Regions from separate parts of the uncultured Halopseudomonas sp. genome, predicted to be linked through region 2. Evidence: predicted binding sites of a transcription regulator. Region 2 holds the regulator's gene; the other holds the start of a gene.
The links. Region 2 encodes LexA, which represses DNA repair genes until DNA is damaged. Its sites were predicted from a motif close to CTGTNTNNNNANACAG; they were not measured.

Region 1: a site for LexA is predicted at 2,247-2,262, ahead of recA (recombinase RecA). Genes of this name have one in related genera too.

What each region holds. Positions count from the first base shown of each region.
Region 1 is NZ_CAXBOV010000005.1:138,801-143,184, forward strand. It holds gene mutS (DNA mismatch repair protein MutS) at 1-1,594, opposite strand, end outside; gene AAC076_RS03970 (nicotinamide-nucleotide amidohydrolase family protein) at 1,683-2,204, shown strand; gene recA (recombinase RecA) at 2,315-3,355, shown strand; gene AAC076_RS03980 (regulatory protein RecX) at 3,370-3,813, shown strand; gene AAC076_RS03985 (TIGR00730 family Rossman fold protein) at 3,773-4,384, opposite strand, start outside.
Region 2 is NZ_CAXBOV010000003.1:167,322-171,705, reverse strand. It holds gene topA (type I DNA topoisomerase) at 1-124, shown strand, start outside; gene AAC076_RS02600 (DUF6586 family protein) at 135-644, shown strand; gene AAC076_RS02595 (hypothetical protein) at 708-944, shown strand; gene sulA (SOS-induced cell division inhibitor SulA) at 987-1,511, opposite strand; gene lexA (transcriptional repressor LexA) at 1,523-2,131, opposite strand; partial or broken gene AAC076_RS02580 (TetR family transcriptional regulator) at 2,299-2,931, shown strand; gene AAC076_RS02575 (L,D-transpeptidase) at 3,118-3,645, shown strand; gene nagZ (beta-N-acetylhexosaminidase) at 3,669-4,384, shown strand, end outside.

The sequences.
Region 1 (4,384 bases), on a different contig from region 2:
CCTCGTAAAGCTGTTTTTCACGGGCCAGGGCTCGGCTGCGCGCCGATAGCGCTTTGTCTTCGAAGGTTTTCAGTTCGGGTGTTATGAAACGCTCTGCGCCCTTTAGCGTCTGACGGCGGACATAATCGGCTGGCGCCTGGGCGGACTGGCCCCGCGACAATTCGATGAAGTAACCATGCACCCGGTTGTAACCGACCTTGAGGGTGGAGAGGCCGGTGCGCTCCCGCTCACGGGTTTCCAGATCGATCAGATATTGTCCGGCGTTTTCGCTGATGTTCTGTAGCTCATCGAGATCCGCATCGTATCCCGGCTTGATCACGCCACCGTCGCGCAGTACAGCGGGTGGGTTTTCGATTACCGCGCGCTGCAGCAATTCGGCCAGTTCGGGGTATACACCCACCTCGCTGGCGAGATGTTGCAGGTGAGGCGTTTCGAGCGGCACCAGTGCCTGTTGCAGAGCGGGCAGGGCGGCGAGTGAGTCCCTCAGCCGTGCCAGGTCTCGGGGGCGTGCCGAGCGCAGGGCGATACGCGCGAGTATCCGTTCGATATCGCCAATACCCTTCAATGCAGGCTGTAATTCTTCGTGGTAATGCTGCTGCAGAAGGGTGCTTATGCTGTCCTGGCGAGCCTGCAGTACCTTTGGGTCGCGTAACGGGCGATTCAACCAGCGGGCAAGTAACCGGCTGCCCATGGCCGTGGCCGTATGGTCAAGTACATCCAGCAGGGTATTGTCGCGGCCGCCGGATAAGTTGCTGTCGATTTCCAGATTACGTCGGCTGGCACTGTCGATAATGACGCTGTCTTCGAAACGCTCCAGCATGATGCTGCGAATATGGGGCAGGGCGGTACGCTGGGTTTCCTTGGCGTAGCACATCAGGGCTCCTGCGGCGCCCATACCCAGGGTCAGGTCATTACATCCAAAGCCGACCAGGTCCTTGGTACCGAATTGCTGGGTAAGGGCCTTGAAGGCGCTGTCACGGTCAAACTCCCAGGGCGCACGGCGTCGCACGGCGCGGCGTCGCTCTATGGGGGTATTGGTTTCCCAGTCATCCGGGATCAACAGCTCAGCCGGTGCCAGGCGTTCCAGTTCGCCAAGTAATGTCTCCCAGCCCTGGAGCTCCATCACGCAGAAGCGTCCGCTGTTGATATCCAGGGTTGCCAGTCCAAAACCTCGCTCGCTGCCAACCAGTGCGGCCAGCAGATTGTCGCGCCTTTCGTCCAGCAAGGCCTCATCACTCACTGTGCCAGGTGTGAGGATGCGAACTACCTGACGTTCCACGGGTCCCTTACTGGTAGCGGGATCGCCGATCTGCTCGCAGATCACCACGGATTCGCCAAGCTTCACCAATCTGGCCAGGTAGCCTTCCGCGGCGTGGTAGGGAATGCCTGCCATCGGAATCGGCTGGCCACCGGATTGACCGCGGGCTGTGAGAGTGATGTCGAGAAGGCGCGCAGCCTTTTTGGCGTCGTCGAAAAATAGCTCGTAGAAATCGCCCATGCGATAAAACAACAGCTCATGGGGATGGTGCTGTTTGATCCCGAAATATTGTTGCATCATCGGTGTGTGGCTGACGGATTTCTCGGCGCGGCTCATGCAGATCCCTGATAGATGACTAGTTTGCCGCGCCTAGTCTACGCAATGCATCCACAGCTTTTAAGCGCAATTTGAAGAGGCAAGTGATATGTCCCAGTATGACCCCCTGATCGACTCTGCAGCCGCACGGTTGGGCAGTGTCCTGCGCCCCCAGGGATACCAGGTAACGGCCGCCGAATCCTGCACGGGCGGTGGAATATCCGAGGCAATTACCCGTGTGGGCGGCAGCTCCGCCTGGTTTCAGACCGGTTTTGTCACCTACGCAAACCAGAGCAAGAGTCGCTGGCTTGGGGTGGAGGAGGCGGTACTGGAAGCCCATGGCGCAGTCAGTGAAGAGGTAGTACGCGCGATGGCCAGCGGCGCGCTCTCGGCCGCGCACGCAGATATTGCCGTGGCGGTCAGTGGTATTGCCGGTCCCGACGGCGGTACCGCGGACAAGCCGGTAGGCACGGTATGGTTCGCCTGGGCCATGCGCGACGGCACGGTCAGCTCCGGTTGCCGGCGTTTGCAGGGCAACCGCCGGGAAGTACGTGCGCAAACGGTGCTGCATGCGCTCGAAGGTCTAATCAAGGCTGCCGAACGGCTGGCTGTGAGCCAGTCCTCAACCTAATCAAACAAGGGGTAGGCGGCGGCAAACTTCTGTGGAATAATACTGACCATATATACAGTAGTTTTCGTTGACCGGGCACTAGCGTACCCGCCACTCCAAGAGGATGCACAATGGACGACAACAAGAAAAAGGCGCTTACGGCTGCCTTGAGTCAGATTGAACGTCAGTTTGGCAAGGGTGCGGTGATGCGCATGGGCGATCACGAACGCATGGCCATTCCTTCCATCTCCACAGGCTCGCTGGGATTGGATATTGCCCTCGGCCTTGGCGGCCTGCCGAAGGGCCGTGTGGTCGAGATCTACGGCCCTGAGTCTTCGGGTAAAACTACCCTGACACTGTCAGTTATCGCCCAGGCTCAGAAGCAAGGTGCAACCTGTGCTTTCGTTGATGCCGAGCATGCTCTGGATCCCGAGTACGCAGGCAAACTGGGCGTCAACGTTGATGACCTGCTGGTGTCACAGCCCGATACAGGTGAGCAGGCGCTGGAAATTACCGACATGCTGGTGCGTTCCAATGCAGTAGACGTGATCGTTATTGACTCCGTCGCGGCTCTGGTGCCCAAGGCTGAAATTGAAGGCGAGATGGGTGATCACCACGTAGGTGTGCAGGCCCGCCTTATGTCCCAGGCCCTGCGCAAGATTACCGGTAATATCAAGAACGCCAACTGTCTGGTGATCTTCATCAACCAGATTCGTATGAAAATCGGCGTGATGTTCGGCAACCCGGAAACCACTACAGGCGGTAACGCGCTGAAGTTTTATTCCTCCGTGCGTCTGGACATACGCCGCACTGGCGCGGTGAAGGAAGGCGACGAAGTGGTCGGTAGCGAGACCCGCGTCAAAGTCGTCAAGAACAAGGTGGCACCGCCTTTCCGACAAGCTGAATTCCAGATCCTCTACGGTTCGGGTATCTACCACAATGCCGAGATCATTGATCTGGGCGTGCAGATTGGCCTCGTGGAAAAGTCCGGCGCCTGGTATGCCTACAAGGGCAACAAGATTGGCCAGGGCAAAGCCAATGCGGCCAAGTACATGTCTGAAAATCCGGCTATCGCCGATGAGATCGAGAAGGCCATCCGCGATCAGTTACTGCCCAAGCCCAGCAATGCCAAGGCAGCGGCCCCCGAGGCCAGTGCTGACGTCGATCTCTGATCTGACCCCGCATCATGTTTGGCCGTCAGCAGCAGCTTGAAACACCTCAGGAAATCCGGCGCTCTGCGCTGGATTTATTGGCGCGTCGTGAACATAGTCGTCTGGAGATGCTGCGTAAACTGAAGTTGCGTGGCGCCTCTGCAGATCAATGCGAAGCGGTAATTGAGCAGTTGCAGGAAGACGGACTGCTTAGCGATGAGCGGTTCTGCGAAGCCTACGTGCACTCACGTGTTCAAAGGGGTTACGGTCCTCAGCGATTGAGCGAAGAGTTACGCGAGCGAGGCGTTGACGATCATATAATCCACGCAGTTATAGGTTTGGACTGGAACTGGTCAGAGCGCGCCGAGTCCGCCTTTGCAAAGCGTTTCCCTGAAGGCCCTGCGCGGGACAACAGGGAGCGGGCGAAGCAGCTTAACTTCATGCGTTACCGGGGTTTTCCAGATTTTCGGCTTGATTGACGAAGTCGATAAGTGCGCGCAAACGCCCTTGGTGGCGACCCGTAAAAGCAAATTCCAGCCGATGCATCTCTTGCAGTTCCGGTTCATCAGGGTCGGTTAGCGTTGGAGCGCTCTGCTGAAATGTACCTTCCTTGCAGATATCACTGAACTGGTCGTTTATCTGTTGCATGGCAGATGTGGATAAAGGCCGCTGTATTCGCAATTGATAGCTGCCATCCGCCCATCTGGATGAATGATAATTGCTGTAGAAATGCAATATTTCTCGCATCGCCTGATCGGGCGAGCGCGCCAGCGTCATCAGGTTGAAATCAGCCTCTAGAATATAGCCCTCATCGCACATCTGGGTCTTGAAGAAGGTCAGTAAGCCATCCCAGAAGCCACCACCTGGAACATCCAGAAGAATGACAGGTACCACCGGGCTCTTGCCGGTCTGGATCAGGGTAAGGACTTCCAGTGTTTCGTCCAGGGTACCAAAACCTCCAGGGCAGAGAACCAGTGCGTCGGCCTCTTTGACAAAGAACAGCTTGCGCAGGAAGAAGAACCTGAACTGCAGATCATGGTCAGTGTTATG
Region 2 (4,384 bases):
CAGCCGCAAGACCAAAGAGCAGTACGTACAGAGTGAAGTCGATGGCAAGCCTAATGGATGGCGCGCCTATCATGACGGTAAGCGCTGGGTCGAGGATGACAAGCGGCCGAAACCGAAGAGCTGAGGGTTGAGTCATGGCTAACGAAGTCTATACCCGCACTAATCAGGCTTTGCATTTTGCCCGTATGGCGATCGATGCCTGGTACGAGGCTGAGAACTCCAATGCGTTATCGGCCATCACCATGGCGCGTTATCACCGTGAGCACGCACTTTTTCATCTGCACCGTGGGGTTCTGGCTGTTGCCCATGAGGTAGCTGATCGCTATCGGTGGCCTCTGCTGGAGGTTCGCTCGCTGGATGTGATGCTCGAGCCTCAGACCTCCGAACGCTTTCCGGGGCCCGAGTTTGCCGAGCTGAGCGAACTGGCGCATGCGCCTGATAGCTGGCTGGGGCGACTGCTGCGCGGTTGGGATATCTTGAACCTCCCTCCGCGGCCGGAAGAGGCCAAAGCTCCGGCCGATGATCTGATCGCTGTCAGTGCAGTGAAAGCCTCGGTGGATTGGTCACTGGACGATGCCCGTGAAGCCCACGCTGCTCTGACTGAGCGGGTTGCTTGCTATCGAGAAGGCATGGTCGAGTGGTAGCAGTGTCTGCGATTGGCCGCAGCATTGTGATAAACTGCTCGGCCAATCAACAGGAGACCCGACATGTCATCTTCATCTTTTCTGGAGATAGTAGAGCTTGAAAACGGCAAGGTAGCTCTGCGCCGCTCCAATGAAGAAGCCGAGCCTCTGGTGGTTATCGAGTTCTCTGCTGATGCTCAGGATTTTCTGCAAGGCCATTACATCGAAGTTGCCAAGGCGATGATCAGCGCTGGTATGCAGGTCGCCGGACAGGTAATGGAAGAGGGTGAGCCCTACTCGGAAGACCGTACAGTCCACTGAGGACAGGGCGGCAGATGTGCCTGCCCTGATCGTCCTGTTGAATCACGCAGCCAGGCAGCTATCCAGACACACATTCAGACTCTGACAACGTCCCTTGTTAGCGGCTGAGCGCAGCAGTCCGCTTGTCCGGCCGTTCTGGCCATCAGTTGCCAGCCAACTGACAACCGTATGGCTGCAGCCCAGACTGAGCAACTCACAGCACAGATCAAGGCTGTCCATCCCCGGCTTGCATCTCACGATCAAAATCCGTTCCGGATTGAGTCCTGCGTTGCGCAACCATTGATGGCTTACTGTTTCGGGTGGATCAAGCAGTGTCAGCCAGCCGGGCGCATCAGCGCGGCTCAGTTCACGCAGAACCGGAGCCAACCATTGAAGGCACTGTCTGGGTGCGCCATTGAGACGAATTTCGCTGAAGGCGTCTTCGGGCTCGGCCTGGCGCGTTGGTCGTGTGCTTGCCAGTGCCGGCTTGGAGGGCATCGCGTAACGGGACGCCATCAGAGCGTTATGGAAAAGCTCTGGTTGTACTGCAGCACTGATGGATCGGTTGTGGTCGTGGGAATACAACATAATGAACCCCTCTAGCGGCGTATTACGCCGACACTCAAGCCTTCGATGGTCAGTTCCTCTTCACCCAGATCAATTTCAATTGGTGCGAAATCCGGGTTTTCTGCGTGAAGCAGAACCTTGCGGCCCTGTTTCTGAAAACGCTTGACCGTGACTTCATCGCCGATGCGGGCGACTACGATCTGTCCGTTACGGGCAACGGCGGTGCGATGAACTGCCAGCAGATCACCATCCAGAATGCCGACGTCACGCATACTCAGACCCTGCACCCGAAGCAGATAATCTGCCCTGGGGCGGAAAAATCCGGGGTCTATCTGGCAGTGATCCTCGATATTTTCCAGAGCCAGTACCGGTGCGCCTGCGGCAACGCGGCCTATTACCGGTAGACGTCCTTCAGGTGTGTCTACGTCCTGCTCCGGTAGCCGAATGCCCCTGGATGCTCCAGGGATCATTTCAATTGCACCCTTGCGGGCCAGTGCACGCAGATGATCTTCCGCAGCGTTTGGTGATTTGAATCCGAGCACCCGGGCTATGTCGACGCGGGTAGGCGGATAGCCATTGGCATCCATGTACTCCTTGATGAAGGCAAGGATTTGTTGTTGTCTGGCGGTCAGTTTTTGCATCCGGCTCTACCTGTTTGTATATACAGTAACTGTGATTATATACAGTTGTTGGCAGAGGGCAAGCGTCGGCGTCATTTCCATGATTAACCGCAAATCGTTTCGGCTGCTTGACATGGAATGCGTTTGAAACGTATGTTTGAAACAATTGTTTATGAGTGTAATCGCCCATGGCCCAGTCTGATACCGTCGAACGCATTCTTGATGCTGCCGAGCAACTTTTCGCCGAGAAGGGTTTTGCCGAGACCTCGCTGCGCCTGATCACCAGCAAGGCCGGGGTGAATCTGGCGGCGGTCAATTATCACTTCGGGTCCAAGAAGGCATTGATTCAGGCGGTCTTTGTGCGTTTTCTCAATCCCTTTGTCAGCAGCCTGGATCAGGAGCTTGACCGCCACCAGCAGCAGGGCGGCAATACCCAGCTTACATTGGAGCAGTTGCTTGAGATGCTGGTCAGGCAGGCGCTGACAGTCAAGCCGCGTAGTGGCAATGATCTGGCTATTTTCATGCGCTTGCTGGGCCTGGCCTTCAGCCAGAGTCAGGGTCATTTGCGCAAGTATCTGGCAGAGGTGTACGGCAAGGTGTTCCAGCGTTATATGCAGTTGGTTTATGTTGCCGCGCCGCAATTGCCACCTACTGAACTCTTCTGGCGGGTGCATTTCATGTTGGGTAGCGCCGCCTTTACGATGTCGAGCATGAAAGCCCTGCGTGCGATTGCCGAAGCCGAGTTTGGTGTTCAGACCGGCATCGACCAGGTTCTCAAGCTTATGGTCCCGTTCCTCGCCGCCGGGATGCGCGCCGAGAGCGTCAAGCCGCCGGTAACCATCGAGTCCAATACTCGGTCAAGGCTTGAACACGTGTGAAGGGCTCGCACTTAGTTGCTGCCTGTGAGCCCTAACGCTATTCCCAAGTAGTCTCTCGTTTCCCCTGTGTGCCGGTTTCCTAGCGCAGTCTGATCCGTTATCGTGTGTGCACTTTTAACGGAGGTGGCAATGCCGCTGGATCTGATCCTTATATCCCTTGCATCCCAGCGCCTTATTGGGCTCAGTGGCGGTGTGCGGGTATGCGAATTTCCTGTCTCTACAGCACTCAATGGTCCTGGCGAACAGGACGGTTCCGGATGCACTCCACGGGGTGCGCACAGGGTCAGAGCACGCATTGGTGCAGGCCAGCCACTGGCCTCGGTGTATATAGGTCGCCGGCCCACCGATGAAATCTGGTCGCCTGAGCTTGCCCGCGAACACCCACACAGGGACTGGATTCTGACCCGCATACTCTGGTTGTGTGGTGAAGAATCAGGATTCAATCGCGGTGGTAGTCAGGATTCCCAGCGCCGCTATATATATCTGCACGGTACCCCGGACGATCAACCCATGGGTGTGGCCCTTTCCCATGGTTGTGTTCGGCTGCGCAACAGCGACATGCTTGCGCTGTTCGATTGCACGCCAGTAGGCTGCCGCGTTGAAATTCACGAGCAGGCCATCGATCTGCTCATGCACGCCAATTCCCGAACGGAGTAACACTGTTGAAACAAGGCACCCTGATGCTTGATGTGGCCGGCACCTGGCTTGATGCAGCTGACCGCCATTTGCTCAGACAACCCGAAGTGGGTGGCATCATTCTGTTTGCTCGCAATACCGAGTCGCCCCGTCAGGTTCGCGAACTGGTCCAGTCGATCCGGGCGGTCCGTCCGGAGATGTTGATCGCGATAGACCAGGAGGGCGGTCGGGTACAACGGTTGCGTAACGGCGTCGAGCGCTTGCCGGCGCTGGGCCGCATCGCTGCGCTGGTCGACTCTCAAGGCAGTAGCCAGGCTGAAATGGCGGCGAGAAGTGCGGCATGGGTGATGGCTACCGAGATGCTTGCCTGTGGCATTGATATCAGTTTCGCGCCGGTACTGGATCTTGATCACGGGCGAAGCGAAGTCATTGGCGATCGCTCCCTGGGCGGTGATCCCGAACAGGTGGTCAGTTTGGGGCGCGCTTACATCGACGGGTTGCACACGGCGGGTATGGCGGCAACGGGCAAGCATTTTCCCGGTCATGGCTGGGCTGAGGCGGATTCCCATACGGATCTGCCGGTGGATGAGCGCAGCGAAGCACAGATCCGCGCGCAGGATCTCGTACCCTTTGCAGGCCTTGCCGCCGTGCTGGATGGCATCATGCCGGCCCACGTAGTGTATCCCGCGATAGACGATCAACCGGCGGGATTTTCCACTCGTTGGCTGCAGGACATCCTGCGCAGCGAGCTGGGATTTAG